Regions from separate parts of the Bradyrhizobium sp. USDA 4503 genome, predicted to be linked through region 4. Evidence: predicted binding sites of a transcription regulator. Region 4 holds the regulator's gene; each other region holds the start of a gene.
What was found. Region 4 encodes LexA, which represses DNA repair genes until DNA is damaged. Its sites were predicted from a motif close to TGTTCNNNNTGTGTTCNG; they were not measured.

Region 1: a site for LexA is predicted at 2,547-2,564, ahead of recA (recombinase RecA). Genes of this name have one in related genera too.
Region 2: a site for LexA is predicted at 1,237-1,254, ahead of ACVMIH_RS19770 (PA0069 family radical SAM protein). Genes of this name have one in related genera too.
Region 3: a site for LexA is predicted at 2,305-2,322, ahead of dinB (DNA polymerase IV). Genes of this name have one in related genera too.

Annotation. Positions count from the first base shown of each region.
Region 1 is NZ_JBSRXS010000001.1:2,839,250-2,846,905, forward strand. Features, by position in the region: gene ACVMIH_RS13915 (acyl-CoA thioesterase) at 1-185, shown strand, start outside; gene ACVMIH_RS13920 (hypothetical protein) at 225-1,211, opposite strand; gene recA (recombinase RecA) at 1,356-2,444, opposite strand; gene ACVMIH_RS13930 (hypothetical protein) at 2,876-3,112, shown strand; gene ACVMIH_RS13935 (hypothetical protein) at 3,815-4,054, shown strand; gene ACVMIH_RS13940 (hypothetical protein) at 5,083-5,286, shown strand; gene ACVMIH_RS13945 (hypothetical protein) at 5,397-5,627, opposite strand; gene ACVMIH_RS13950 (hypothetical protein) at 5,725-6,027, opposite strand; gene ACVMIH_RS13955 (hypothetical protein) at 6,204-6,335, opposite strand; gene ACVMIH_RS13960 (amidase) at 6,554-7,656, shown strand, end outside.
Region 2 is NZ_JBSRXS010000001.1:4,063,632-4,071,287, reverse strand. Features, by position in the region: gene ACVMIH_RS19780 (bifunctional helix-turn-helix transcriptional regulator/GNAT family N-acetyltransferase) at 1-496, opposite strand, end outside; gene ACVMIH_RS19775 (glycosyl transferase) at 542-1,111, opposite strand; gene ACVMIH_RS19770 (PA0069 family radical SAM protein) at 1,276-2,442, shown strand; gene ACVMIH_RS19765 (VOC family protein) at 2,560-3,006, shown strand; gene ACVMIH_RS19760 (ribonuclease HII) at 3,101-3,877, shown strand; gene ACVMIH_RS19755 (glycosyltransferase family 39 protein) at 4,199-5,707, shown strand; gene ACVMIH_RS19750 (uracil-DNA glycosylase) at 5,788-6,618, opposite strand; gene ACVMIH_RS19745 (electron transfer flavoprotein-ubiquinone oxidoreductase) at 6,804-7,656, shown strand, end outside.
Region 3 is NZ_JBSRXS010000001.1:409,252-416,907, forward strand. Features, by position in the region: gene ACVMIH_RS01870 (tetratricopeptide repeat protein) at 1-174, shown strand, start outside; gene ACVMIH_RS01875 (hypothetical protein) at 332-1,372, opposite strand; gene ACVMIH_RS01880 (hypothetical protein) at 1,799-2,185, shown strand; gene dinB (DNA polymerase IV) at 2,384-3,631, shown strand; gene ACVMIH_RS01890 (hypothetical protein) at 3,746-3,955, shown strand; gene pyk (pyruvate kinase) at 4,037-5,452, opposite strand; gene ACVMIH_RS01900 (glycerate kinase type-2 family protein) at 5,456-6,751, opposite strand; gene oxlT (oxalate/formate MFS antiporter) at 6,782-7,656, opposite strand, start outside.
Region 4 is NZ_JBSRXS010000001.1:1,600,595-1,608,250, reverse strand. Features, by position in the region: gene ACVMIH_RS07720 (ComEC/Rec2 family competence protein) at 196-2,481, shown strand; gene ACVMIH_RS07715 (hypothetical protein) at 2,488-2,715, opposite strand; gene ACVMIH_RS07710 (hypothetical protein) at 2,861-3,289, opposite strand; gene lexA (transcriptional repressor LexA) at 3,546-4,250, opposite strand; gene ACVMIH_RS07700 (molybdopterin molybdotransferase MoeA) at 4,494-5,705, opposite strand; gene ACVMIH_RS07695 (HAD family hydrolase) at 5,725-6,357, opposite strand; gene ACVMIH_RS07690 (hypothetical protein) at 6,812-6,967, opposite strand; gene ACVMIH_RS07685 (serine hydroxymethyltransferase) at 7,055-7,656, opposite strand, start outside.

The DNA of each region.
Region 1 (7,656 bases), 1.2 Mb from region 4:
GGGTCGCCAAGATCGGCCGCTCCTCGATCAATCTTGCGCTCGCGATCTTCGCCAAAGGCTCCGATGACCTGCGCGCCACCGGCGAGATCATCTGGGTCGCGACCGACCAGAAGACGCATCAATCGGTCGCGGTGACCGAGGATTTGCGGGCGCTGATCGCGAGCCGGGAAAAGGCGCTGGCGTAGAGATCAGAACGTCGCGTGCTGGCGTCGCTCGAACAAGCCTTACGGAGCGACGAGAGTGCGGCTCTCGGCGTCCCAGCGCCACAGCCGCTCATTGGTCAGTTCGGTGCCGCCCCACCAGCGATGGATCGTGTTGTACTGGCTGAAGTCGAGCTCGCGATCCGACACTTCCTGGCCGAAATCGGTGAGCGACAGCCGACTGTGCAGGAGTCGGTTGTTTCGGGCCTTCAGATCGTCGGGCGCTTCGATCTCCGCGGGGAATCCGGTCAGGACCGGTGATGGAGAATAGGCGAGCCGGTCCAGGATCAGCTCCGCTTCCTGAAAATCGAACACGCCGCGTTCCCGGTTCAGCTCGTTTGAAAGGACCTGTGGGCTTGTCTCGCCGTCGGCGACGAGATCCAGCATCCGCAGTTCGGACGCGCCGAGGCCGGTGTCTTGCCCGGGTAGCTCCTCCAGCAACGCAATCAGCGCCGCGCGGAGCTGCGGGATGGCCGACAGATCCTGCATGAGAAGGTCGAAACAGGGCTCGGGCGTCGGAGCGCGATAGGCATTCCAGGCGCGACCGGCCAATTCCAGCCGATCATCGGTCACCGCAAGTGCAGGCAATCGCCATTTCGCCAAGCTCTCGCCTCGGTACCTGCCGATCTCGACATCGGTCTGGACCAGCTTGAGCTTCGCTACGATGTGGCGGTGCGGGCGGAGCACGTCGAGCAACCAGGCCAGCACCAACTGGTCATTCGGCTGGGGATCAGCCCATAGCTCGACGCTATCGCAACGCTCGCACAACTCGACAAGCCCAATGTCCCGACCGATCGAGCCGGTCCATCTTGAACTGGCGAAGTCGAGCCAGTGCGTGTCGAAATCGACATGCTTTGCGGAACGCGGTTCCAGCAGGGTCGTGAGGTCATCCGACGAGGGCATTTTCCCCCAAACGAAGCGCGGCCTCAACCCGACGACGATGTCCGCCCTTCCCGCCTGCCTCAGGCGATAGCTCGCGAGTTCACTTGTCGCCAGGATCAGACTTGTCACGATGCTCTCCGGCTACGCGCGATGGCATCAGCACCGCAAGCTGAGGATCAACTGCTTTACAAAAGACACACAAAACCAAACGGGCGCCGAAGACGTCGGCAACTCAACGTCCTCAGCGCCCGCTTGCAGCGAAATGATTGAGACTTACTCCTCCGTCGGCTCCTCGCCCTCGGCGTCGCGTTCGGGCGTGCCGGCGAGGATCTGCTCGGAGATCAGGCCGGAGTTCTGCCGGATCGCGGCTTCGATCTTGGCGGTGATGTCGGGATTCGACTTCAGGAACGCCTTGGAATTCTCGCGACCCTGGCCGAGCCGCTGGCTGTCATAGGAGAACCAGGCGCCGGACTTCTCGACGATGCCGGCCTTGACGCCGAGGTCGAGGATCTCGCCCATCTTGGAAACGCCCTCGCCATACATGATGTCGAACTCGACCTGCTTGAAGGGCGGCGCCAGCTTGTTCTTCACCACCTTGACGCGGGTGGTGTTGCCGACGACTTCGTCGCGCTCCTTGATAGCGCCGATGCGGCGGATGTCGAGACGAACCGAGGCATAAAACTTCAGCGCGTTGCCGCCGGTGGTGGTCTCCGGCGAGCCGTACATCACACCGATCTTCATACGGATCTGGTTGATGAAGATCACCATCGTGTTCGACTTGTTGATCGAGGCGGTGAGCTTGCGCAGCGCCTGGCTCATCAGGCGGGCCTGCAGACCCGGCAGCGCATCGCCCATCTCGCCCTCGAGCTCGGCCTTCGGCACCAGAGCCGCGACCGAATCGATCACCAGCACGTCGACCGCGCCGGAGCGCACCAGCGTGTCGGCGATCTCGAGTGCCTGCTCGCCGGTGTCCGGCTGCGAGATCAAGAGCTCGTCGATGTTGACGCCGAGCTTGCGCGCATAGACCGGATCGAGCGCGTGTTCAGCGTCGATGAAGGCGCAGATGCCGCCCTTCTTCTGGCCTTCCGCCACCGTGTGCAGCGCCAGCGTGGTCTTGCCCGACGATTCCGGCCCGTAGATTTCGACGATGCGCCCCTTCGGCAGGCCGCCGACGCCGAGCGCGATATCGAGCCCGAGCGACCCCGACGACACCGTCTCGACATCCATCGAACGGTCGTTCTTGCCGAGCTTCATCACCGAGCCCTTGCCGAACTGGCGCTCGATCTGGGAGAGCGCGGCTGAGAGGGCCTTGGACTTGTCCATGGAGGATCCTTCGACGATACGCAGTGCGGTGGCGGACATTTGGGATGTGCTCCTTATGGCGGGGATTCGCTAGCGGGAAAACGGGCGACGAGATCGGGTGGAATACGTTGCTGATTGGAACCTCGTACCACGTTTGTTCTGCGTTCGCAATATGTTCTTTCGAACAGATCGGTACTGTCCGTATTTAAGTCCCCGTATCCTAGTTTGATTTTTGGGGTGTCCTTGTTCGGATTAAGCGAACGGAAACCGTAGCTTGGCCGATGTTCTCAGTAGGACTACCGAGGCACCCCACCAGATGTTCTACCCCCGTCCCGCCTTTGACCGAGATCAGGGAATTTAATCTTGAGAGAACGAACCGGGGGCAACGGAACGTGATACGATAGCATAATCACCGGCCAAGGCTTTGCCCGTAGGCGTCGGTGGCTGAGAGACCAACAGCGCTCCCGCCTGCATAGGAAGGGAGCGCGGCCATGCCGAACCATTCCACAATAGCGCACCGCGAGATGCAGCTTCGCCATCTGGAGCAAGCCGAGCGGCATATTGCCCAAGGCGAACGACACATTGCCGAGCAAGAGGGACTGATCGAGCACCTTGCCAATCACGGGCACGATCTAGCGGAAGCGAAGAAGCTTCTGGATAACTTCTACTCATGCCAGGTTTTGCACGTTCAGCACCGCGACCGAATCCGCAGAGAGCTGGGAGAGTAGAGGGCCACCTCAGTTGACGGCCTATTCTCATCTAGCGCACGATTAATTTCCTAGCGTGGCACAAACTGCACTTTGTTTTGGTGGTCATCCCGAGTTAGATTCCAATCTCACGCAGAGGTTGCGTCATGACCAGTGACCTACTTTTTAGAGCGAGCATTGTGGTGCTGGGGCTGTACCCCATTGCTATCGCTGCGATTGCAATATTCATGTGAGAAAGAGGCCGCCTCACTTGGCCGCCTCTTTCATTACAGGCCCTTCCCGTCGAATCGCTGCGACATATGACGTGAATCCGGGTCGCGTGAATGAGGTGCTGAAAGGCTCTCGAGATCGCGGCAGTCGAGAAGCGGCGCTATCTCGCAGGTCAGCTTGAACTATGAAGCCCGGCGCGAGCCGGGATTTTTCTTGGCCCAAAGAACGGCCCCAGCGAGGCGGTACACGCTGAGGCCAAGGCGGTTGGATCATCCATGAGATGACAGGCTCATCACATAAACAGGGCGCCTATGCCTACGATGAGCGCTACGAACGATATCGCCGCCAACGCCATGAAGCCGTACTCGACGCCGTCGTGGTGACTGAGCCTGAACATACAGAGAGCTTGCGCCACGGTCTTCGTGTCCGCATTAAAGTAGGCATGTCAGCGATAGCGCCCTAATTGCGGTTCCAAGCTTAACTTAAGCGAAGATTTTTGAAACGATTCCCTCGATGCCGCTTTTATTGCTCATGCAACAGGCGACCGAGGTTCATCTAGTCCGAGTGACGACCGATGACGGCGAGGTCCAAATCTGGCTCGCCGCGACCTCGCGCGAAGAAGCCGTTGACCGAGTGCTGGATGCAATCCCGGAGGGATGGGCTGTTAGCCTCATTCAGCGACAGCTGGCCGCCGATCACATCCCAATTCTCAACATGGCGGCCGGAGAAGTGCGCCGGCATCAGGTGTCCTGAAGAAACGGCCCCAGCGCGTTGGAACGAACGCTGAGGCCGCCTCACCGCGCCGCCACTGGGCAGGGACCGCTCCGAGTGTTGCGGCCCCAGCGAACTGGATTCTACATAAACAGACGGCCCCAGCACCCCGACAGGGAGGCTGAGGCCGAGGAGCGCCCGTGGGGTAGGGAAAGATTCTGGACACCCCCACCTGAAGCTAGAACCTCCATGGCGCGGAAGGGCATTTGCATAAGTGAATGAGTGTCCTGATTTCCCCAAGCGAGTGTCCCAACTAGGACAGCACCAACAGACCGGTGCCGGCCTGTTTCCATCCACAATGGCCTGCTTTGATTTTTCGAGTGGCCGGCTTGGGTTTAACCCCGTCGTAACCAAGGGTTAGCCGATGTTCTCGGTAGGACTACTGAGAAGGCCCTCAGATGTTCTGGCCCCATAATTTCCTGCGGGTCGCGATCTGTTCTCGCGGAATCTTTACTGGAACAATTGACCCGGCAGTGCCCTTATTTGGGGGCCCCCAGCCAGACAGGTAGCCCCCCGACTGCTGGAGGAAAACCCGCCTCCGGGACGGGTTGGCGGCCCCCTGTTGGGGCCGTTTAAAATTCCGTAGTTCTCCGGCCAAGAACAAAGTTCCGGCCATGCGACGCGCCTTGCGCCCGAAGTTCCCCTGATAATCAACAAGTTAACCTGACAGGCGCGACGGCGTCCGATAACGGCTGGCACAATCTGCATACTACCTTCGTATCCCTCCTGAGCCCTGGAAAAACTCCGTAGCGTTCGACGGAAGACTCGGGTTCCGCCAGCGTTCGTAACATTGGCCTGCTCCAAGCAGCGCGAATTGCGCGGCGCGGACAGGCAACATGGCTGGCGACCGTTCCGTGGCGACGCTGCCGGCGGACGAATCCTTTCCGGAATCCACAACGACGGCCCGAACGGGCGCGGCCTTTCACACGATCTTTTTACGGGTGCTGATCATTACTACAACTAATGGTTTAAATATCGACGACCGCCCTTCCTTCGCGGAACCGATACAGATGATCCACAGGGGCATCGAGTTCAGCGTCACTCAGCTGATGGCCGGCGTCTGGAAATGGCGCTTCCAGATCGGCGATCGCGTCTTCACGGGCAAGACCGAAGCAAAGCTCGATCTTCTGGCGATCCGCCGCGTGCAACTGCGGATCGATCGCGAGCTGAACAATCTGGGGCGGGAACGGACCCGCGGCAGCAATGGGGACTGAGGCACATTCTATCGTGCACGCCCCGGTGCCCTGACGCGCTGGCCTGCAGAGCTTCGGTTCTAATTAAAATTAGAACACACGAACCGGCGCCCGCTTCGCTCGAAAACGCTTCAGTCCGCGCTGGCCAGCCGCCGCATCGTGAACTCGATGTCGCCGCCGGGAAGCTCGCGCCAGCTCTCGACGGCGCTCATATAGGCCGCCTTCGGGTAGCGCTTGAGAAAGTCACGCGCCCTCACGCGGGCCTGATCGCGTGGCAGGCTGAAGGTCTCGCGCAGATAGCCGTCGTCCGGCTTTCGCCGCTCGGCCATCCGGCTGGCGAGATCGCGCGGACGAGACACCATGCCGCAACTCCGGACCAACTGACGACACCCCAATATAGGGGCGGCGGCGGGAGAATCCGAGTCTGCGGGAGACGGACGACGTCGCCCCGAATGGGCGTTACTGGCTGCGCGGCGCGGCGCTTCCCGGCTGCGCCGAGCTTCCGGTCTTGGTCTTCGGCTTGGCGGGATGGGCGGCCGCTTTCGGCGGATCGCTGCGCACGACGCCCCAGGGATCGGACGATCCCTTGGCATCGGGAATCTTGCTGAGCGAGTCCTTGTAGGCCTTGTCCCTGACCGCGTCCTGCTCCTTCTCCTCCTGGGTCCTGGTCTTGACCTCAGGCATCAGGTTGACGTTCGGCATCTGCGCATAGGCCGGCGCCGACAACAGCACCGCAACCGCAACTGCGCTCAAAACTCTCATAAGAACACTCCCTGCGTTTTCGTCGGCGGTATATCACCGCAAGAAAGCCGCCGCCAAGCGCGCCTGCTCCGGCCCCGAACACGATGCGTTTCCGCGGAATCGCATCATGTTCTCATCTCTTTGTTTGAGCATGATCTTTTTCGGAAAACCGGTTTCCACTTTTCCGGATCATGCCCCTAGAGATGGTCTGACTTGCAGGATTTCGGCGACTGCATCCAGTCGTCCCAGATCGGACCGCAGCGCGTGCAACCGCTGAGCGCAAGTCCGATCGCAATCACGCCGCCGAGCACCACCAACCTGCGGAACATGTACGCCCCCACCACTCGCGAGCAGGCGACTGGGCGCCGAAACTGGGGCATTTTCAAGCCGGGCACGGCACTTGCAGCGCAGCGCAGTGCGCGTCGGAGCGCAGCGCAGTGCGCGTCGGAGCGCGAGCACGCGTCGGACGGGCTGCCGGCGCGCACTGGTTTGACCGGGCGGCCGCGCAAATTACACTGCGCAACAAAGCAGAAAAGGAATCGATCAAATGACTTTGGCGATGAGCTGGGACGAGTGGACGCAGCACGACGGGACGGCGCTCGCGGAGCGCGTCAGGTCCGGCGAGCTGACGCCCCGTGAGCTGGCGTCGCAGGCAGCCAGCGCCGTCACCAAGGTCGATCCCGCGCTCTCCGGCGTCGTCGAGCTGTTCGACGATGTGATCGCCGATCCGGCGCGCGACGGCGCCGACCTCGACGGCCCGTTCGCCGGCCTGCCCTTCCTGATGAAGGACCTCGGCCCGACCCTGAAGGGACGGCTGCAGGAGATGGGCTCGCTGATGATGCGCGGCAATCGCGCCGCGGCGGATACCTTCCTGACCGCGAAGATGCGCAAGGCCGGGCTCAATTTGATCGGCCGCACCACGACGCCGGAGTTCGGGGTCTGCAGCTCGGCGGAAAATCCCGCGGTCTATGTCACGCGCAATCCCTGGAACACCGACTACACCACCTGCGGCTCGTCGGCAGGCAGCGCGGCGATGGTCGCCGCCGGTGCGGTGCCAATCGCGCATGCGACCGACGGCGGCGGCTCGATCCGCATTCCCGCCGGGGTCAACGGCAATATCGGCCTGAAAGTCTCGCGCGGCGTGTTCTCGCTCGCGCCGCATCTGTCCGATCTCACCGGGCTGGTCTCGATCCAGGGCTGCCAGTCGCGCACGGTGCGCGACACCGCTGGCTTCGTCGATGCCTGCCGGGGACCTGCGCCCGGCGAGTTCATGCCGTTCTGGACCTCGCCCGAGCCATATGCCGCAATGATCGCGCGCGACCCCGGCCGGCTCAGAATCGCGCTGTCGCACACATGGGGCGACTATCGCGCGACGCCGCACATCACAGCCGAACTCGAACGGGTCGGCCGCTTCCTCGAAGGCCTCGGCCATCAGGTCGATTACGCATTGCCGTCGATCGACTATCGGGAAGCCTTCGCGGCGCAGACCACCTGCTACATCGGCAATTTCGCCGTCGTGATCGGCAACATGCTCGCCGCGCGCGGGCTGGAGCGGCCGCCGGCGGAGCTGATCGAGCCGATCAACGTCCGCATCTGGGAGCATGGCCGCGACTTCAGCTTCGCCGATCGCGCCCGCATGCAGGCCGTCTT
Region 2 (7,656 bases), 2.5 Mb from region 4:
CGCCGACGCGATGGCTGCGCAGCAGGAAGCCGACCGGTTTCTCGGCCGGCGGCTCCAGCGATTGCTCGATCGTGCCCATGGCGCGCACCACCGCGGCGCGACGGTCGCCGTCCATCTGCTTCAATAGCGTCCCGACCTCGCTGCGCGAGCGGCAGTCGAGATCGGCGGCAGCAGTGCGGCCCTTGGCGGTGAGGGCCACCTCGTTGACGCGCTTGTCGGCCTTCGATGGCTTCCGCGTCACGATCTGGCGCCTTTGCAGCGCCGCCAGCGTGCGGCTGACGAAGCCGGCATCGAGTTCGAGATCGCGCACCAGATCGGTTGCGGTGCAATTTTCGCGGTGCGCGAGCTCGTAGATGATCCGCGCTTCCTGCAGCGTGAATGGTGAGTGCAACAGCTTCGGCTCGATGATGCCGAGCTTGCGGGTATAGAACCGGCTGAAGCCGCGGACCGCGGCGACCTGGCTCTCGAGCGTGGTGTCATGGAAGTTTGATTTCATCAAGCATATTATTTGACGGAATCAAATAATCCGCAAGCGCTTTGTTCAGGCCACCATGATCCGGCTCCGCAGCATGGTGCGGGAGGAACGGCCGAGCCGGCGCAGCAGGCGCGCCTCGGAGCGGCGGGCATCGGGCCGGTAGCCGCCGATCCGCTCGTAATGCTCGCGCGCGATCAAAAGGCCCTGTTCGGCCGAGGGCCCGGTGATCATCCGGGCAACGAATTTGAGGCCGTCGCGCAGGCCCGGGTCGGTGTAGGGTGCGCGGGCGTAGCGGAAGATGCCGGCGCGGTCCTTGCCGCTGGCCGCCACCATCTGGATGAACTGGGGGGTTTCCTCGATCCAGCCGGCATCGAGCACGGCGCCCGGATGCAGGAACATCAGCCAGGGCGACCGCGCCTGCCGCGCGCCTGCCGCAAGCGCGGCGGCGCGCGTGCCCTCGAAGCGCAGGAAGCGGCAGCCGGCGACGTCGGCGACGCGCTCCATCACATCGCTGTGGCTGCGGTCGACCAGCAGCACTTCGCGGATGACGCCCGCGGCCGCGCCCGGCACCAGCGCCGCCAATGTTACGACCGCGGTGCGCTCGACGCCGTCGGTTGGAATGATCACGCTCAGCATGATTTTGAGGCTTCGATGGCTCAAACGGTGGAGAAACTCCGGCCGTGTTATCACCTTGTCATATTCAAAGCAGCCTGTTCGCCTGCAGAATTTTGTAGCAAGGTTTTGTGGAATTTCTCCGTTCATGTTCTTGATTTGTTCTCGTGCTGTGTTAGCTTCAAAGCATGAGCCGAGCATCCTCTCATGCCCTCAAGCACCCGCCGGTAACGGCGCCCTCCGATAACCCGGCGGGTGCACCTTCCCCTTTTCCCGAGCTTGCGGTCGCGATCGAGCGCGAGCGGCGGCGCGGCCGCGGCGCGCAGTCCAACGCCAGCGGCCGCTACGAGGCCGAGGCGCGCGTTGCCTTCGACGACGGCTGGCAGAGCCTCGAGGACCTGCCGCCATTTGCGACCAGCGTGGCGCTCGACACCTCGCGCAAGGTGATCACCCGCAACGACTCGCCCGACATCGGCTTCGACCGCTCGATCAATCCGTATCGCGGCTGTGAGCACGGCTGCGTCTATTGCTTCGCGCGGCCGACCCACGCCTATCTCGGCCTGTCGCCGGGGCTGGACTTCGAATCGAAGCTGTTCGCCAAGCCGGACGCACCCGCGCTGCTCGAGAAGGAGCTGGCGGCACCGGACTACGAGGCGCGGATGATCGCGATCGGCACCAACACCGATCCCTATCAGCCGATCGAGCGCGACCGGAAGATCATGCGCGGCATCCTCGAGGTGCTGGAGCGCGCCGGCCATCCGGTCGGCATCGTCACCAAGTCGGCGCTGGTCACCCGCGACATCGACATCCTGGTACGTATGGCCAAGCGCAATCTCGCCAAGGTCGCGCTCTCGGTGACGACGCTCGACCCGAAACTCGCCCGCACCATGGAGCCGCGCGCCTCGACCCCGCCGAAGCGGCTCGAGGCGATCAAGCGGCTCACGGATGCCGGCATCCCGACCACGGTGATGGTCGCACCCGTGATCCCGGCGCTGAACGATTCCGAGATCGAGCGCATCCTCGATGCCGCCGCACATGCCGGCGCCAGGGAGGCGAGCTATGTGCTGCTGCGGCTGCCGCTCGAGGTGCGCGATCTGTTCCGCGAATGGCTGATGGCCAACTATCCCGATCGCTACCGTCACGTCTTCACGCTGATCCGCGACATGCGCGGTGGCCGCGACTACGACTCGCAATGGGGCACGCGGATGAAGGGCACCGGCCCGATGGCCTGGATGATCGGCCGCCGCTTCGAGATCGCCTGCGAAAAGCTCGGCCTCAACAAGCGGCGGACCAAGCTGACCACCGATCACTTCGCCAAGCCGAAGCGCAGCGGGCAGCAGCTGAGCTTGTTTTAGGTGCCAGCAAAGTGATGATCGTCATTGCGAGGAGCGAAGCGACGAAGCAATCCATGCATCCGAATATGTGGAACAATGGATTGCGTCGCTTCGCTCGCAACGACGGGAAAGGTAAACATGAGTAACGCCCCGACCGCACGCTTCACCGTCCTCACGCTGGGCGTCAGTGACATGCGCGCCAGCATCGGCTTTTATGAATCGCTCGGCTTCTCCAGGAAGATGCGCGCGACCGGCGAGGAGGTCGCCTTCTTCGAGACCGGCGGCACCGTGCTCGGCCTGTTCCCGTGGCATCTGCTCGCTGCCGATGCCGGGCTGCCGGATCAGCCACGGCCTTCAGCGTTCCGCGGCGTCGCGATCGCTTGGAACTGCAACGACGCCGCCGAGGTCGATCGTGTGATGGCGTTCGCGCTGTCGAAAGGCGCCAGGCTGCTGAAACCCGCGCAGCCGACCAGCTATGGCGGCTATTGCGGTTATTTCGGCGATCCCGACGGCCACGCCTGGGAAGTGGTGCGCGCGCCGGGCTTTGAGGTTCGCGACGACCGCCGGGTGTCAATCCCCGATTAGAGCGCCGATCCCGATTAGGGTGGCGGATTGAATAACGGGGAAGGGCGCCAGGTTCCCGGTTGCGCCGCGGGCCGGGCTTGATCACGATCCCCGCATGATTCGGGACAAGTCCAATCGCAGGTCAAAGACCGCGTCGAAGAAGAAGCCGGCCGAGCCGGCCAAGCCGGACAAGCGCGTCATCGTGGTGACGCGGCCGAGCTTTCGGCGCGAGCGCGCGCTGATCAAGCGAGGCGTCTGGCCGGTCGCCGGCTGCGACGAGGCCGGGCGCGGGCCGCTGGCGGGCCCGGTGGTCGCCGCCGCCGTGGTGCTGGACCCAAATCGGATACCCAAGGGCCTCGATGATTCGAAGCGGCTGACCGTCGAGCGCCGCGAGGAACTGTTCGAGGAAATCTGCGCGACAGCAGCGTTCTCGGTCGCGGTGGCGTCACGGGCGCGGATCGACCGCGACAACATCCTGCGCGCCTCGCTGTGGGCGCTGGCGCGCGCGGTGCATGCGCTGCCGGAAATGCCGAAGCATGTCTTCGTCGACGGCCGCGACAAGCTCGCCACGCCCTGCGACTGCGACGCCGTGATCGGCGGCGACGGCATGGTGGCCTCGATCGCGGCGGCCTCGATCATCGCCAAGGTGACGCGCGACCGCCTGATGTGCGCGCTGGCGCTGGATTGCCCCGGCTACGGCTTCGAGCAGCACAAGGGCTATGCCGTCCCCGAGCACCTCGAGGCGCTCGACCGGCTCGGCCCCAGCAGCCATCACCGTAGCTTCTTCGCTCCCGTCGTCGCGGCGCGGCTGAAGCATTTCCCGGTCCCGGCGGAGCCCGACCTGTTCACGGTGGACGCCGAAAGCGAAGCCGCGGCATCCGAAGCGGCGTAAAGCGCGGCGGCGCCGCACTCTCGGTGTCATCGCCCGGCTCGCCGCCTCCGCTAAAGCTTCGGCGCGCCAGGGGGCCCTGGCCTCGTCGAAGCCTTGGCGAAGACGGGACCGGGCGATCCAGTATTCCAGAGACCGTCGTGCTCAAGCCTGGCCGCCGCGGCGTACTGGATGACCGCCTTCGCGGGGCATGACAGCGATGTTTGACTTTGCACCGTGGACACATCCAGCCCGGTTGCCTCCATCGCCGCCGCCGTTTATCAAAAAACCTCGGGATCAGATGGCGCCGCTTGATACGGGTGGCTGGGGCATTTCAGGCGTTTCATGCGGTTTACCTCCCTGGTTGTCGAACTGATCCGCGCCCGGCCGCGCCTCGTGGTCTGGATCGTGGTGCTGGCGCAGGCCGCGATCTGGCTGTTCCTGCCGGCCATCTTCTACGGCAGTCCGCCCGGCAACCTCGCCACCATCCTCGCCTTCGGCCGCGAATATCAGGTCGGCACCGACATGGGGCCGCCGCTCGCGTTCTGGCTCGCCGACATCGCCTTCCGCGCCGTCGGGAATCACGTGTTCGGCGTCTATCTCCTGGCGCAGGTCTGCGAGATCGTCACCTTCATCGCCTTCTACGCCTTGGCGCGCTCCATCGTCGGTGGCCCGCAGGGCGTGCTGGCAGTGCTGCTGTCGATGACGGTCGTGGTGTTCTCCTCGCCAAGCGTCGAGTTCGGTCCGCTGATCCTGGCGCGCCCGCTCTGGGCGCTGCTGTTGCTGCATTCCTGGCAACTGATCGGGCAGAACCGGCGCAGCGCCTGGTTCGCCTGGTCGATCGATTGCGGCCTCCTGCTGCTGACGACGCCGGCGGCGATCGGCATGATCCTGCTCGTGACCGGCTTTGCGCTCGCAACCGAGCGCGGGCGGCGCATGCTCAAATCGGTCGATCCGATCTACGCGCTGCTCGTCATCATCGTGCTGGCGCTGCCCTACCTGATCTGGATGCTCCGCGCCGACGTCCTGGCGCTGCCGGCCTTGCCGGCACTCGCCGATCTCAAGGCGCGCGCGCTGCGCTGGGGCGTGGTGCTCGGCGGTCTGATCGTGGCGACCGCCGCGATCGCGCTGCTGGCGATCCTCAATTCGCGTTGGTTCGCCGGCAAGACCGAGGATGCCCCGATCATCAACCGCCCGCCGGTCAGTCCGCTGGCGCGGCAATTCGTGTATTTCTTCGCGTTCGCGCCGGCGATCGCGAGCAGCTTCGTCTCCGCGCTGTTCAATCTCGATCGCGCCTTCGGCGGCGCCGGAGTGGCGCTGTTGATGTCCGGGCTTGCCGTCGTGGTCGCGACCGGCGAACTGATCCCGCTCAGGCGGCAGCGGCTGCTGCGTTCGGTCTGGGCCTTGGCGGTCGCGGCGCCTGCAGCGCTCGCGCTGGCGGCGGCGCTGTTCCTTCCCTGGACCAGCACCACGGAGGCGTCCACCTCGCTGCCGGCAGCCGCGATGGGCCGCTTCTTCGATGACAGCTATGAGCGCCGCACCAACCAGCGCCTGCGCGCGGTGGCCGGCGATCCCGAACTTGCCAGCCTGATTGCGATGAACCGCCGGCGCCCGCATCTCTTGCTCGACGCCACGCCGCGGCGGACGCCGTGGCTGTCGGTCGCAAAATTCAACGAGACCGGCGGCGTCGTGGTGTGGCGCGCACAGGACACCGCCGGCACGCCGCCGCCCGACATCGCGCAGCGCTTCCCCGGCCTCGTGCCGGAAGTGCCGCGTTCGTTCGACCGGCTGGTCAACGGACGGCAGCCGGTGCTGCGGATCGGCTGGGCGATCGTGCGGCCGAAGGGGACGTGATTTGACGTGGAGCCGTAGCCCGGATGAAGCCAACGGGGCGCGCGTCCGCGCGACCCGTTGGCTCCATCCGGGCTACGAAGCTACGCGCTCGCCACCTGCAACACCTTCGCGATCGCGCGCAGATCCTGCCACGACAGCCGCTTGTACGACGGCGAGCGCAGCAGATAGGCGGGATGGAAGGTGGCGACGGCGCGGATCGTGCGGGTGCCGGTGTCGTAGTCGATCCATTTGCCGCGCGTGCGCATGATGCCCTCGCGCGTGCCGAGCAGCGCCTGTGTCGAGGGATTGCCGAGCGTCACCAGCACGTCGGGATTCACGAGTTCGATATGGCGCTGGATGAAGGGCAGGCACACCTGCGTCTCCTGCGGCGTCGGCGTGCGGTTGCCGGGCGGCCGCCACGGGATCACGTTGGCGATATAGGCTTTGCTGCGGTCGAGCCCGATCGCCGCGATCATGCGGTCGAGCAGCTTGCCGGAGCGGCCGACGAACGGCAGGCCCTCGATGTCCTCGTCGCGGCCCGGCGCCTCGCCGACGAACATCACGCGCGCCTGCGGATTGCCGTCGGCGAACACCAGCCTGGTTGCGGTGTGCTTGAGCGCGCAGCCGTCGAAATTCTCCATCAGCCTGCGCAGGGCTTCAAGCGTCGGCGCAGTCCGCGCAGCCTCGCGCGCGGAAGCGATCGCGGCATCCGGCGCCACGGTGATTTCGCTGCGCGGAACTGACGGCATCGGCGGCGGACGCAGCGGATTGAGTGCAACTGATGGGCGCGGCGCGGCTGGGGCGGGAACTGGCTCCGGCTCATCGAGCCGGTTGATCGGCGCATCGCCAAGCGCGCAATCGACCCCGGCCTCGAGGTAAAAGGCCAGCAATTGCTGCAGTGTAGGGGTGGGCTCGGGCGGCAGGGCCATCATGGGCGCAATCTAGAGCATCGACCAGAAAAGTGGAGGGCGGTTTTCGGAAAAGATTATTTTCTTGCGGTACCCGGGCCGTGCAAACCCATGGAAGCGCAATTCCATGGTTGTCCTTCCGCCAAAAATCGGAAACAACGACCCGTGAAAAGCTTAGAAGCGTTCTCAATGGGCTGAGATCAAAGATCATGAATGCTGAAGACCTTCCTCCGCGCGAGTCTATGGAATTCGACGTCGTCATCGTCGGCGCCGGCCCGTCGGGCCTGTCGGCCGCGATCCGGCTGAAGCAGCTCAATCCGGAGCTCTCGATCGTCGTGGTGGAGAAGGGCTCCGAGGTCGGCGCGCACATCCTCTCGGGTGCGGTGATCGATCCGGCCGGGCTCGACAAGCTCGTGCCCGATTGGCGCGACGACGCCGATTGTCCGCTGAAGACGCAGGTCAAGGACGACCGCTTCTACTGGACGACGTCGCAAGGCTGGTTCCGCCTGCCGAACTTCATCATGCCGCCGCTGATGAACAATCATCACTGCTACATCGGCTCGCTCGGCAATGTCTGCCGCTGGCTGGCACCGAAGGCGGAAGCGCTCGGCGTCGAGATCTATCCGGGCTTTGCCGCGGCCGAAGTGCTTTATGACGACAAGGGCGCGGTGCGCGGCATCGCCACCGGCGACATGGGCATTGCCAGGGACGGCAGCCACAAGGATTCCTACACCCGCGGCATGGAGCTGCTCGGCAAATATACGCTGTTCGCCGAAGGCGCACGCGGCTCGCTGTCCAAGCAGCTGATCGCGAAGTTCAATCTCGATGCCAACTCCGAGCCGCCGAAGTTCGGCATCGGCCTCAAGGAGGTCTGGCAGATCGACCCGGCGAAGCACAAGAAGGGTCGGGTGCAGCACACGCTCGGCTGGCCGCTGAACGACAGGACCGGCGGCGGCTCGTTCCTCTATCATTACGACGACAACCGCGTCGCGGTCGGCTTCGTCGTGCATCTGAACTACAACGATCCCTATCTGTCGCCGTTCGACGAATTCCAGCGCTTCA
Region 3 (7,656 bases), 1.2 Mb from region 4:
ATCCTCAACGATCAGGGCTATTCCCTCATGCTGCGCGGCAATCTGAACGGCGCGCGGCGGAAGTTCGAGAAGGCGTATTCGCTCGATCCGGGCAACCCCGTCATCGCCAACAACCTCGAGCTTCTCAACGGTAGCCGGAAGTTCATCGAGCGGCCGCCGAACAATCAGCCGTAGGTTGACAGCGGTTCACGAGCCTCTGCACGATTTCTTAGGGGTATAATAATACCAAATTTTGCCCGACGCGTCGAGTTGCCGGGTCCGCCGGCTCCTTTGCATGGGGTTGTTTTCGATATTTTGGCAGCTCGCCCCTGCGACTTGACCTCGCCACGATCTAGTTCGGCATCAGCACGACATCGATGCGGCGGCTGTTTCGTGTGCTGATGACGATGGCGCCGTTGCGGGTGGCGAATCTCGCACCGAGAAGCCGCGGCACTTTTTCCGTCAACGACGACGGCAGCGGAATCATTCCGCCGGTGACGGGATCGCCGACGTTGATCGGCGCGACTGCTGCGCCGGCCGAAGGCGCTGCCTTGATGTACTCCCTGATCAACTGAATCTCTTCACGCGAGAGGCTGAGCGCGGCCTGTTCGCCTGCGCCGTCAGCCAGCTTCTTTTCCGCCTCGGCCCTGTCTTGCGCATCTTGCTGCTGGGCGGCATCGCGTCTTGCGACTTCGACCTGTTCGAGTCTGGTGAGGCGTTCCCTCAGCGGCGCGATCTCCCGCCGCAACGCGGCAATGTCCGACTTCAGCGAAGAGAGCTGACCAAGTGCAATCGCGGCGGCAACGCAAGCGACGACCGAGATCAGGCTGAGGCACGCCACCGCCAGCCCCGTCAATCCGCCTCGACGATCGGCACGACGATCCCCGACATCCTCCGCGGATCGCCGTTGCCGCGCGGCGGCGAATTTCGGCTTGATCGTGCCGAGGAAGCTGACCAGACCGGACAGCCGCGCAGCCACCACGCGGTTCGCCTCTTGAAAGGCGCCGAGTGCAGGCGCAGCGACGACCGGAGAGTGCGCCGAGGGGATGCCGGGAGCGGTAGCCGAACGGCCCGCGCCGGATGGCTGGCGGTCGTCGTGGTCCTCGCGCGTCATACCGGGGAGCTCGAGATCAACGTCGTCGGGGCGGTCGATCGCAGTATCCGCAACGTAATGGCGCGTGTCGGCCGTAGCGGCGTCCAATCGCTCCGCTTCCTGTCGATCGGGTCCTTGTTCGATTCGGGCGGTTTCAAGCGAGCGCCACAGCGAGAGTCCCGAATCGGTGATCTGCAGGCCCGCGTCGTTGATCGATGCCCATCCCGATTGGAAGACGTCGGCGTCGCCAAGCTCGGACGGCCGCTTCGACTGCGTGGCTTCATCGCCGGCCGCGATCATGCGCTTGACCTCGCGGCTTACCTCGTCGATCGCGATCCGCTGGCCGGGCCTTGCGGCCAGCACACTCAAGATCGCCAGATTGAACCTCATGCGGCGCCTCGCGATGCTCCTCAACCGGCCGTGCCGCCGTTCCGCTCCCGTGCAGGCGACGTGCGAGCCTCAGCGGGGTCGAAGCGGATCAATCATGCCGGCACGGACGTCGGTCAGTCAGGGAGTCAAGCAAGTGTACCGGCTCGCCAAGGGGCAAACAATCCGGCACCAGACCTACGACAGATGGATAAGTCGGCCCGCAAACGACACGCGTCGGGATCGCGTTCGTTGCGCGCCTCAGAGAAACTCGCGAAGCCTGGAAAGCTCGATCACATGCTCGGGTGACAGCACGTCGGGAACGAGGGGAGGCTGCGACTTGGTCCGGATCTCGTAAAGATGTCGCGTCTTCTCGGGCTTGCCCATGAAATCCCGAATGCATTGGTCGAGCGTTCCATTGACGACCATATAGGGCGCGCGATCCTCTCGCCTCGAGTTGTTGAGAGAAGGCCATTTGTAAAGGTGGGCCGCAGCTTGGAAGTCCACCTGATGGGATTGGTCGGTCATTGCAAAATATCTACCCGAAAAGCCCTGCGCGGCAAAGTCAGCCGGCTGATGAGTGAGCCGGTGCGGCAATACGCGCAAAGCTGCGTGCGGTCGTGCATCGCAGAGGCCGCCGTCATGCTCTCGAACGATCCGCCGATGTGCCTTGCGTCGATGCCTCGCAGCAACTCCCACTTCGATCTCCCGCTGCCGAGATCGGGGGCGATGGGCGAGGCCGGCTGAAGGAGAGCCGGCAGACTCCCTCGCGCGGCGCGCGCAGTGGCAGCGCGCGTTGACGAAGCTGGCTCGTTCGCTGCGCCAGCGGCCGTGACGACGCGTGCTGGATTGACTCGATTCCAAAATGTTCCTATTTTGTTCTATTGCTAGTTTCCACGTCCGGAGACGGGCGGCTTCGGTCGGGTCAGGGATGAGCGGGTCGAGATGGCAGCCGCAGCCACCATCCTTCATGCGGACCTGGATGCATTTTACGCATCGGTCGAGCAGCTGCTCGAGCCGTCGCTGCGCGGCAAGCCGATCGCCGTCGGGGGCGGGGTTGTGCTGGCGGCGTCCTATGAGGCCAAGGCCTTCGGAGTGCATGGCGGCATGTCGGGGCGGGAAGCGCGCCAACTGTGCCCGCAACTGGTTTTCGTCGGCGGCCATTTCAGCGATTACCAGCGGCTGGGTGACGCGGCCATCAAGGTGATCGGCGACTTCACGCCGCTGGTCGAGCGAATTTCGATCGACGAGGCGTTTGCGGACGTTGCCGGCTGCACTCACCTGTTCGGAACGCCTGCCGAAATAGCCGCGTCGATCCGGTGGCGCGTACGCAGCGAGCTCGGCCTTCCGATCTCGGTCGGCGTCGCCCGCACCAAGCATCTGGCGAAGATCGCCTCGCAGGTCGCGAAGCCCGACGGACTCGTCGTCGTCGATCCCGACGCCGAGCTGAGCTTCCTTCACGAATTGCCGGTTGAGTTGATGTGGGGAGTAGGGCCGGTCACCAGGACCCGGTTGGACGCGATCGGCGTCGCGACGATCGGTCAGCTCGCCAAATTGTCGGAACGGTCGCTGACGCACTTGCTCGGTCCGGCAGCGGGCGAGAAACTCGCCGCGCTGGCCTGGAATCGCGATCCGCGACAGCTCAAGCCACACCGGCGCGCGCGATCGGCAGGAGCACAATCTGCACTTGGCCGAAAGCCTGCGATCGAGCAAGTCATCCGGCCTACGCTGCTTCATCTCGCCGACCGCGTCGCCACGCGGCTTCGGGCGAAGTCACGGCCTGGACGAACCGTGACGGTGCGCGTCCGCTTCGCCGACCTGAAGTCGGTGACGCGCTCGATGACGCTCGATGCGCCGGTGTGCACGACCATCGTCCTGGCGCGGTTCGCCGAGAATCTGGTGCGCGCTGCTCTTGCCGACCATCCCGGCGAGAAGATCATCTCGCTGCTGGCGATCTCGATTTCGCATCTCGAGGAGCATTGGGATCTTGCACTGGAGCTTCCACTCGGACTGGAGGACGAAGCGCTTCGGCCTGGAAGTCCGACAGGGATGGCCCGCTGGGCGGCGGACCGTGCGATCGACAAGATCCGCGATCGCTTTGGCTGGGAGGCGATCGGATATGGTTCAGCGGCGCTGGAGGCGGTTCATTCGGTGCCCGACGCGTTTCGCAAGCTTGCCGAGAGAGAGCTCTAGCGTTCGCCGGTTCACGTATCTGTCACTGCATTAAGAAAAGGCAATTTGGAATCGCGCGCTTGTGAGTGGCGACCCTGTACGGCCGGCTTATTTTGAGCCCGCGGAGGGACAGCCATGAAGCACAGCGCCGAACTGATCCAGACGATGCGCGATGCGTTGGATGCGGTCATGGCAAGCGTACCGGCGGATCAATCCGTGTTCGGTCTCAAGGCCGCTGTTGCGGAATGCATTCTGCGAGCCGCAGCTCACGGCCAGACATCGTTCGACGGGCTCGTGACGTCGGCATCCGATCAGCTTCAGTCGATCATCTCGATGCTGACCTAGGCGATCGGGATGCGCGCGACCGTCGCGTTCACCTCGCCGCGCGGTGCGCTGATGATGCAATCGCTCGGGCCGACGGTTCTCTCAGGGCAGCGATACGACCCGTAGATTGTTGGTTGTTCCCGCTTGTCCAAAGGGAATGCCGGCGACCACGACCAGCAGATCGCGACTCGATGCAAACTGCTCTGCATGCGCGAATGTTGTTGCGCGCTCGACCATCTCCTCATAGCTCTGAACGTCGTCGGAAAGCACGCTGTGAGCCCCCCAAAGCAGGCACAGGCGGCGGGACACTTCGCGGCTTGGGGTGATGGCGAGGATCGGGCGGCTCGGCCGCTTCCGCGCGACGCGTGCGGCCGTGGTGCCGCTCGACGTATAGGCCACAATGGCTGCGGCGTGAACCACGGAGGCGAGATCGGCCGCCGCCGTTGCCACGGCATGCGGTGGCGTTTGCTCTTCGCCGGGCTGGGTCGCCTCGACGATCGAGCGGTACATCTTGTGTTGTTCGGTGCTGCGGATAATGCGGTCCATCATCTCGACCGCCTCGCGCGGATATCGGCCTGTCGCGGACTCCGCCGACAGCATCACGGCGTCTGCGCCATCATAGATGGCGGTCGCAACATCGGAGACTTCCGCACGTGTCGGCGTCGGGGCCGCGACCATCGAGTCCAGCATTTGCGTGGCGACGATCACGGGCTTCACCGCGAGACGGCAGGCCCGCACCAGCTCCTTCTGGCGCCCCGGCACGTCCTCATGCGGGATTTCGACGCCGAGATCTCCCCGCGCAACCATGATGGCGTCGCACAGCTGGATGATATCGTCGATCCGTTCGAGCGCTGCCGGCTTCTCGATCTTGGCCATCAGGCCAGCGCGGTCCCCGACGAGGCCTCTCGCCTCGATGATATCCGAGGGCTTCTGCACGAACGACAGCGCAACCCAATCCACGCCAAGTTTCAGGCCGAACTCCAGATCGAGGCGATCCTTCGCGGTCAGCGGTGAAAGATCGAGGACCGTACCCGGCAGATTGACGCCCTTGTGATTCGAGATCGTGCCGCCGACGATCACCTTGGCTTCGATGAAATCGTCACCGAGCCCGGTAACGCGAACGCGGACCCTGCCGTCGTCGATCAGAAGGTCATGGCCGGGGGCAACGGCGGCAAAGATCTCCCGATGCGGGAGGGGAATTGCGGTTCGGTCGCCTTCCGATCCGGACAAGACGAACCGAATGGTCTCTCCGGCCATTGCGGCGATCTTTCCATCGCGCAAGGTGCCGACGCGGATCTTCGGGCCCTGGAGGTCCATCAGGATGCCGATCGGCCGGCCGACGTCCTGTTCCAGCTTTCGGATCGCCGCGTGAATGCGTGCGTGATCGCTCTGTGTTCCGTGACTGAAGTTCAGGCGGAACGTATCGACGCCCGCCAGCAGCAGTGCCTCGAGCATCTCGGGGGAACTGCTTGCTGGACCAACGGTTGCAACGATCTTGGCTCGTCGATGACGACGCATGAATCACCTCGTCGGTGGCTGGCCGGCTGCGATCAGCACGGCACGGATATCATTGACGTTCGTAAGCGTCGGCCCGGTGCGCACGAGGTCTCCAAGGAGGTCGAAGAACGTATAGCTGTTATGGGCAGCCAGATGCGCCCGTGCGTCAAGCAGATTCGCGGCGGCGCGCCGCAGCGTATCCGGACCGATCAAAGCGCCAGCCGCATCTTCCGTTCCATCAATTCCATCGCTGTCGCCCGCGACGGCCCAGATATCGGATGCGCCGGACAGGGCGACGGCAAGCCCCAGCAGGAATTCGGTGTTGCGGCCGCCGTGTCCCGCCGGCCCGCGCCCGATCGTCACCGTCGTCTCGCCTCCGGACAGCAGCACCGCGGGGGCAGGGCCCGGCTGCGCATGTCTCGCGACCGACCGGGCGATGCCGGCCATCACGGTTCCGAGTTCCCGTGCCTCGCCCTCGATCGCGTCTCCAAGGATGATCGGCGTCAGGCCTTCGTCCCGGGCGGCGCTGGCCGCAGCGTCAAGCGCATGGAATGGAGCGGCAAGGATGCGGACATCAGCATCGATCTCGCCGGGCTTGGGTGTCTCGTCCGCTTGTTCGAGCACAAGCCGCGCCGCTTCCGGCAGGTCGATTGCAAAGCGGCCAACGATCTCCAGCGCAGCGGCTTTCGTGCTGCTGTCCGGCAGCGAGGGACCGGAGGCAATCGCCGCGGGATCGTCGCCGGGAATGTCTGAGATCACAAGGGTCGTGACGCGGGCGGGACGGGCGGCCAGCGCCAGCCGACCGCCCTTGATCGCGGACAGATGTTTGCGGACGACGTTCATCTCGGCAATCGTCGCGCCGCTTGCAAGGAGTGCCCGGTTGACCGCCTGCTTGTCGGCGAGAGTCATCGGAGATGCCGGCAGGGTCATCAGCGCCGAGCCACCGCCGGACATCAGGGCGATGACGAGATCGTCTGCAGAAAGCCCCTCGACGGCGCGCAGCATGCGAAGGGCCGCGGTCCTGCTCGTGTCATCCGGCACGGGGTGAGACGCTTCGAGCACTTCGATACGGCCGGCTGGAACCGAATGGCCGTGGCGCGTGACGACGACGCCGGAAAGCGCGACGTCAGGCCATGCCGCGTCGAGGCCCGCAGCCATTGCCGCCGACGCCTTACCCGCGCCGACGACGATGCATCTGCCCCTCGGCTTTGCCGGCAGGGCGTCGGCAATCGTGATCCTCGGATCGGCGCTCGCGATGGCGGCGTCGAAGATTCGCCGCAGGGCGGTCCGAGCCCGCACATCCGTCCATCTGTCGTTCAATCGCTTGCGCTCCGGCCGATAGGTCTCTTGTTATGGCGCCTTCTCGAGACGGTCGTAAGACATGGGTGCCTCAAATCGACCGCCTTCACCGGGAAAGACCTTTGCGCGAGCGATTGCGGCACTTGCCGTCGCTTCACTGCCGAGAATGAACGCGCGCCGCATCGGCTTGATCAGGAACAACGCGGTGAGGGCAGCGGTCGCATTGAGTGCAACCGCGACGATGAACACGGCCTGCCAGCCGAGCTGGGAAGAGATGATGCTCGCGAGCGGCACGAGCAGCGCCGCCGTGCCCTTCGCCGTGTAGAGCATGCCGTTGTTGGTGGTTGCATATTTGGCGCCGAACGTGTCGCCCGACGTCGCGGGAAACAGGCTGTAGATTTCGCCGAAGACGCCGAAATAGATCGCCGTGGCCAGCACGAAGACAACCGGAATGTGACCGTAGGTGGACAGCGTCAGCAACATCAGCGCCGCTGTCGCGAACGCGATGAACATCGTGTGCTCGCGCCCGATATTGTCGGAGACCCAGCCAAAGAGCGGACGGCCGAAACCGTCGAAGACGCGATCGAGCGAGATGGCAAACGTCAGTGCCGCCATCTGGAAGCCCGCCAGGGTGACCGGCGTGTCCGCGATCTTGAAGTCATGGGCGATCGGCCCGATTTGCGCGGCGGTCATCAAGCCGCCGGAAGCCACCATGACGAACACCACGTACATGACCCAGAAGACCGGGGTACGCAACACCTGGGGCGGAGTGTAGTCGATCGCACTCTGCGGCAGATTGAGACGCTTTTTCCTGGGTGCTTCGACGCCATGTGGTGGCCGGACGAACCAGGCCAGCAGGATGACGATGAGGCCTTGTCCGATCCCGAAGGTCAGGAAGGTGCTCTGGTAGCCGCTGGCGGCAATCA
Region 4 (7,656 bases):
ATGTGATCGGTATCTTAGTGAGACTTTCGGCTCGATCGATTTGACGCAGGCGGCAGCCGTGGCCCGGCGCGAGCTAGGCAAAGCGCAGGACGATCCAGATACCCGGGCGTTCTTGGTCCGTATTCTGCATCCGTTCCGCTAGTCGGGTGACGGGGCGATCCGCTAGCCTGCCGCCCGGCAGGGATCGCAAGCGGAATGGCTGAGCAGGGCACGACGCCGGGCGGCAAACGCGGCTACGCGGGGACGTGGCCGCCGCGCGCGGCTGCGCCGGTCGGCGGCTTTCTCCCGGCGCGCCTCGGCATCTGGAAGCCTCTCGCCGAGACAATGCGGCAATGGGCACGCGCGGAGGCCGGCGCGGGCCGCCTGTTGCCCTGGGTGCCGGTGGCGTTCGGCACCGGCATCGCGTTCTATTTCGCGGCCGAGCATGAGCCGGTGCTGTCGGTCGCGGCCACCGTCGCAATCCTGCTCTGCCTGCTGGCGCTGCTGCTGCGGCGACGCAGCGTGTTTCCCGTCATCGTGCTGCTGGCCGCGGTGGCCGCGGGCTTTGCGACGGCGACCTGGAAGACGGCGCGCGTCGCTCACACGGTGCTGGCGCGGCCGATGTTCTCGGTGGCGCTGACCGGCTTCGTCGAGACGCGCGACATCCGCGAGAAGACCGATCGTTTCGTGCTGCGTGTGGTTTCGATGGAGAGCCCGCGCGACATGACGAAGCTCGATCGGGTCCGGCTCTCGGTGAAGAAGGGCACCGCGCCCGATGTCGGCAGCTTCGTTGAATTGAAGGCACGGCTGCTGCCGCCGCTCGGGCCGCAGCGCCCGGGCTCCTATGATTTCGGCCGCGACCTGTATTTCCAGGGCATCGGCGCCTCCGGCTTCGTGATGGGCGCGGTCAAGACCAGGGAGCCGCCTGCGACCGGCGGCTTTGCGCTGCGCTACGCCGCCTTCATGCAGGGCCTGCGCGACGCCATCGACGCGCGGATTCGCACCACGCTCGACGGCGACCAGCGCGCGATCGCGACCGCCTTGCTCACCGGCCGGCGCGATGCGATCTCGACGCCGGTCAACGATGCGATGTTCATCTCGGGGCTCGGCCATGTGCTGTCGATCTCCGGCTACCACATGGCCGTGGTCGCCGGCGTCGTGTTCTTCGCGGTGCGCGCGCTGCTCGCGCTGTTTCCGGCGCTGACGGCGGGGCATCCGATCAAGAAATGGGCGGCGGCGGCCGCGCTGGTCGCCGCGGCGTTCTATCTGTTGCTGTCGGGCGCCGAGGTCGCGACGCAGCGGTCGTTCTTCATGACCGCCGTGGTGCTGCTCGCCGTGATCGTCGACCGCCGCGCGATCACCTTCCGGACCCTGGCGGTGGCGGCGCTGATCGTGCTCGCGATCGCGCCGGAGGCGCTGGTGCATCCCAGTTTCCAGATGTCGTTTGCGGCAACGCTCGGGCTGGTGGCGCTGGTGCAGATCGGGCTGCCGAACCTGCTGGCGTCGCCCGACCATTCGGCAACTGCGCGGGTTGCGCTGTGGGGCGGCCGCGAGCTCACGATGCTGATGCTGGCCTCGCTGGTGGCGGGGCTGGCGACGACGCCCTATGCCGCGTTCCATTTCCACCGCGTGACGCCCTACGGGCTGCTCGCCAACCTTGCGGCGATGCCTGTCGTGTCGGCGGTCGTGATGCCGGCCGGCCTGCTGGGGCTCGTCGCCATGCCGTTCGGCTTCGACGGCGTGTTCTGGGCGATCATGGGTCTTGGCATCGACTGGATGATCCTGGTGACGCAATGGGTCGCCGCACTCCCGGGCGCGGTCGGCCGCATGGCGGCGTTCGGCATCGGGCCGCTGATCGCAGCGAGCGCCGGCATCATCCTGCTCGGGCTGCTGCGCACGCCGCTGCGCTGGTCAGGCGCGGCGCTGTTGCTGGTGGCCTCGGTCTGGGCGCTCAAAGTGCCGCAGCCGGACGTGCTGATCTCCGGCGACGGCCGCAACGTCGCGGTGCGTGGCGGTGACGGGTGGCTGCATCTGATGCACAGCGCCAAGGATGCATTTTTGGTCAAGGAGTGGCTGGCGGCGGACGCCGACGCGCGCACCGCCACCGATGCGTCGCTCGGCGAGGGCGTCTCGTGCGATGCCGGCGGCTGCGTGACCCAGGGACCCGGCGGCGTCTTCGTCGCGCTGGCGACCCGGCCGGAGGCGCTGGCGGACGACTGCGAGCGCGCAGCCCTGATCGTGACGGCGCGGCCGGCGCCGCAGGGCTGCGCGGCATCGGTGATCGATGCCGAGCGGCTGCGCCGCCACGGCGCGCTGGTGCTGCGAAGGATCAGGGACGGCTACGCCGTCGATGCGGTCAAGCCCGGCGGGATCGACCGGCCGTGGTCGCCGGCGGTTCCCGGCGACGGCGAGAGCGAAACGACGCTGCGCGCGCCCGCCGCCGCGCCGCGGCCTGCGGTGGATGCGACGCCGGCCGAGACCGATCTGCAGGGCGATGATTAGCGAGGATTAGCCGTGGTCCGGCGAGGGGCTGCTCGGCAACTCGAACAGGCCGAGATGGTATTCGTCGGAGTCGGGGCCGGCGTCGGGCTTCTTGACGAGGGTGAAGGAAGCCTCGGGAAATTGCTCCCAGACTTTCAGGTCGTCGGCCGTTACCGTCAGCCAACCGAACCGGAACATGTAGCGGCCCGGTTCCGTGACGCGTCCAGCCTTTTGCCATGTGACCTTATCGACCACCGCGCACGTCCTCCGTGCCCGATGATGCGCCAAGGTGCCGGCCGACGCAAATCTCCTTCTGCGCCCCGGAAGCGGGAGTCCGGGGTCGCCCGAAATTGCTTAGGTCATCCGCCGCCGAACAGCTCATTCCGCGGCGACGATGCGCTCAACCCAAAAACAGGGTTGCGAATGCGGAGGGCCGCCGCTCCACAACCTTCGGCTTCTGCTCGACCGGCGGATGCAGCGCCGGCAATTGCAGCACGCTGACGCGCTGTCCCTCGACCAGCTGGGTCACCAGCACATGGCTGCCGTCGGGGAATTCGACCGCGTCATGATGCCGATCAGGCACGTCGGGCTCGACTTCGTTGAACACGCCGACGCGATAGTTCAGCGTCTTGGTCCAGATCCAGCGGCTGTCGTAGCGAACGTTCTCGGCGAAAGCGAGCTCGGTGCCCGGCAGCATGCAGACCGCGACAGTGGGATCGTTCTCCGAAGCAAAGCCGCGGGTCGACGTGCCGCGGAACGTCGTCGTGATCAGCGTCTCTCCGACAATGGCGGGGCGCGATGCCACGGCGTGCAGACTATAGTCACACATCGGATGGCTCCTCATTTCGAGGTAGCGACCCGTGCCTCTCCTTGAGGCATTAGGGCCTCTACCAGAGTGGACGATAGCGAACGAGCGTCTGCTCGTTTCTGGGCGATTGTACGACTGGTCCGAGATCGCTCCGATCACAAACACGCGACGCTGCGCGAGAGGTATCGGAGCGCATCGGGCAGGCCGTACGCTACGCTATCATGCAAGGAACGATCCGACGTGTTGCTCGTTCCCGGCCGCCGCAAGTATTTGCAGTTCAGTATTTGCGATAAAGGCCGATCAGCTTGCCCTGGATGCGGACCCGGTTCGGCGGCAGGATGCGCACTTCATAGGCGGTGTTGGCCGGCTCGAGCGCGATCGATGCGCCGCGGCGGCGGAAGCGCTTCAGGGTGGCTTCCTCCTCGTCGATCAGCGCCACCACGATGTCGCCGGTATTGGCGACGTCGTTGCGCTGGATCAGCGCCATGTCGCCGTCGAGGATGCCGGCATCGACCATCGAGTCGCCGCGCACCTCGAGCGCATAGTGCTCGCCGGCACCGAGCATGTCGGGCGGCACGCTAATGGTGTGGCTGCGGGTCTGCAGCGCCTCGATCGGCGTACCGGCGGCGATCCGGCCCATCACGGGGACCGCGACCGGACGGTTGCCGTCGTCCTCGGCAATCGGCGGCGTGCTGGCGCGCCGGCCGAGGGTGCCTTCGATGACGCTGGGCGTGAAGCCGCGGCGACCGTTGCCGCCGCCGGCCGAGAGTTCGGGCAGCTTGATGACCTCGATGGCGCGGGCGCGGTTCGGCAGGCGGCGGATGAAGCCGCGCTCCTCCAGCGCAGTGATCAGGCGGTGGATACCGGACTTCGAGCGCAGGTCGAGCGCATCCTTCATCTCGTCGAAGGAGGGCGGTACGCCGGCCTCTTTCAGACGTTCATTGATGAAACGCAGTAGTTCGTACTGTTTGCGCGTGAGCATCTCGAGTATTCCCCCGGTTGATAGCGTCGTTCGATTCCGAGACTCTTCTGGTGGGGCCTGCAGGCCGGGCCTGACCTCAGGAGCATGTGCTCAATGCACCTGCTTCCATGCAGCTTCCCGAATGTAGACACCAGTACTCGAAACAAATCATGAACGGACACTATATGTTCGATATGTGTTCCGCAACCACTTAATTTCCGGTGAACGTGTCGGGCAACGCACAATCGGCGGGGCGCGAAAACCCTATTCGGGCAGTGTCAGGATCTCGCATTCGCTGCCTTCGACGGCCGCCGCCGCGAACGGCGGGCGCACGAGAAGTGCCCGTGCCGCAGCGAGATTCCCGAGCAGCGACGAGTCCTGCTGCGTCACCGGCGTTGCGATCAGCGTGCCGTCCTCGCGCGCTTCGAGCCGTGCACGCAGATAGTCCTCGCGCTGGTCGTTGGCGGCGAGGTCGCGGCCGAGCAGGGCGCTCGCGCGGCGATGATGAATCACTTTCCGGCCGCTCAGCGCCCGAATCAACGGCACCAGGAACAGGAAGGCGCAGACATAGGACGACACCGGATTGCCCGGCAGGCCGATCACCCGCATCGCGCCGAGCCGGCCATGCATCATCGGCTTGCCGGGCCGCATCGCAATCCGCCAGAACGCCATCTCGACCCCCTCGGCTTCCAGCGACCGCTTGACGAGATCGTGGTCGCCGACCGAGGCGCCGCCTGTCGTGATGAGGACATCGGCGCCGGCCTCGCGTGCCCGGCGGATACCGGCCGTGGTCGCCTCCACCGTGTCGGCGGCAACGCCGAGGTCGACGGTCTCGGCGCCCTCGGCGCGCGCCAGCGCCCGCAGCGCGTAGCCGTTGGAATAGACGATCTGGCCGGGGCCGGGCTGCGAGCCCGGCATCACCAGCTCGTCGCCGGTCGCCAGCACCGCGACCTTCGGGCGGCGGCGCACCGCAAGTTCCGGATAGTTCATGGCGGCCGCCAGCGACAGCGCGCGGTCGGACAGGCGGCTGCCGCCGGCGAGCAGCACCTCGCCCTCACGGAAGTCGACCCCAGCCGGGCGGATGTGCCGCCCGACGCTGGCGGCCTCCGAGATCGTGATGTGGTCGCCGTCGACGGCGGTGTCTTCCTGGATGATCACAGCGTCGGCGCCATTGGGGATCACGCCGCCGGTGAAGATCCGCACCGCCTCGCCGGCGCCGACCGTCCGCTCGAACGGCCGTCCGGCGGCGACTTCGCCGATCACCTTGAGCCGGGCCTTTAGATCGGCCGCATCGGCGGCGCGCACTGCATAGCCGTCCATCGCCGACATCGGCTGCGGCGGCTGGGTGCGGAGCGCCGCGAGGTCGTGCGCAAGCGTGCGGTGGTAGGCGGCATCGAGCGCGACCATCTCCTCCGGCAGCGGTTCGGCGCCGGCGAGGACGGCGGACAGGGCATCGGCAACCGGCATCAGGGCCACGCTCAGAGCTCCTCAATTCCTAAGTTTCAATACCAAGTGCGGTCAAAGCCCTTGCCACGTCATCCGTCGATGTCACGTGGATAGCATGAAGGCCGCGCGCCCGCGCACCTTCGATATTGGCGGCTAGGTCGTCGAAAAACAGGATCTGCGACGCCGGCACGCCGATGGCTTTTACCACATGATCATAGGCCTCGGCGTCGGGTTTGCGGAAGCCGATGCTCGAGGACAGGAAGACGTTGCGGAAATGGCTGAGCAGCTCGGCGTGGGTGACCGAGAAATGCGCGACATGGGCCGGATTGGTGTTGGAGAAGGCGTAGAGCGGCATCCGCTTGGCGGCCGCCGCGAGCAGCGGGGCGATGCCCGGCATCTCGCCGGTGAAGATCGCGTTCCAGCCTTCGAGGAACTGGGCGTCCGTGATGTCGATGCCGAGCGTTTGGCGCAGCCTTTCGAAGAACGCCGTGTCGTCGATCCGGCCGATCTCGTGATGCTTGAAACTGTCGTCGACGACAAAGCGCGTGGCGAGCTCGGCAGGCACACAGCCGGCATGCTGCGCCCAGCGCGCCATCACCCTGTCAAAGTTGATGTCGAGCACGACGCGGCCGATATCGAACAGCAGCACGTCGACGGAGTTGGGAGTGAATTGCGAGGTCATTGCGTGAAACCGTGTACGAGAATTGCGGGCAGGCGGCAATGTCCTCGATTTCAGTGACCGGTGTGTGGATTGTACGTGGCGTTGCATTCATCGCGAGACTGTTCCCGCGCACACCACCGTCGTCCCGGCGAAGGCCGGGACCCATAACCACCGCATTTGATCAGGAATGGGATCGTGGCCCCAGCGTCGCGCAACAATTGAGATTTGGGGTAATGGGTCCCGGCCTTCGCCGGGACGACGGCGGGCGTCGTCGCTTGTGCGTCAAACATCCGTATTCTCGCGACATGATCTGTCCGAGCCTTGCTCTTTTCACCCTATATTTTTGCTGCGGGGCTTGGCTTGCCGCGTCGGGCAACTCAGTGGCACGCACGCACGAGCTTTCAGCGCACCAAGCGACTTGATGCTTGCCGCGGCCTGACGCCCGCGGTGGCTTGGTGCCCGCCGGACGTAGCTCTCACAGCCTGGACAGCGCCAAGCCGAGGTAACCGATCAGCGCACCGGTGCTGAGAATGATGACGACGAGCGCCTGTTCCGAGCGTGCTTGCAAGGTTTTCCGGGTCACGGCGGGGACGCTCCGTCTTTCGAGATCATGCGGTCCAACGAACAGCATCGATTTCCGTTCCGGTCCTTCCCCTGGGAACCTTCACGACCTGCCGAGTGACGCGACGGACGCGGAACAGGAACGCGGCTCGGCCGCCTATGAGGACGGCGCGATCCCCGGAACGGGGAAGGCGCGGCACATCTCGACGCTGTTCGACCTCAGTCGCTTGACGACCTCTGCATCTCCCTTCGACCGGAGGGACTCCGCAATGAGTTCGGCGATCAGGCGCATTTCGGGCTCGCCCATGCCGCGCGTGGTCGCCGCCGGCGTCCCGAGGCGAATGCCGCTCGGCTTGAGCGGCGGACGCGGATCGTCGGGAATGATCTGCTTGTTTGCGGTGATCCCGACGGCGTCGAGGATGTTCTCGGCCGTGCCGCCGTCCACGCCGACGCTGGCCACGGTATCCACGACCATCATGTGATTGTCGGTTCCGCCGGTGATCAACGACATGCCGCGTTCCATCAACGCTTCGGCCAGGACCTTCGCGTTGCGCATGACCAGTCTTGCATAGGCCTGAAAATCGGACGTCGATGCCTTCTTCAGCGTGACCGCGGTTCCGGCCACAACGTTCATATGCGGGCCTCCCTGCAGCCCCGGGAACACCGACGCGTCGATCTTGCCGGCGAACTCCCGGCGACAGAGAACGATGCCGCCGCGCGGCCCGCGAAGCGTCTTGTGCGATGTCGTCGTCATCACGT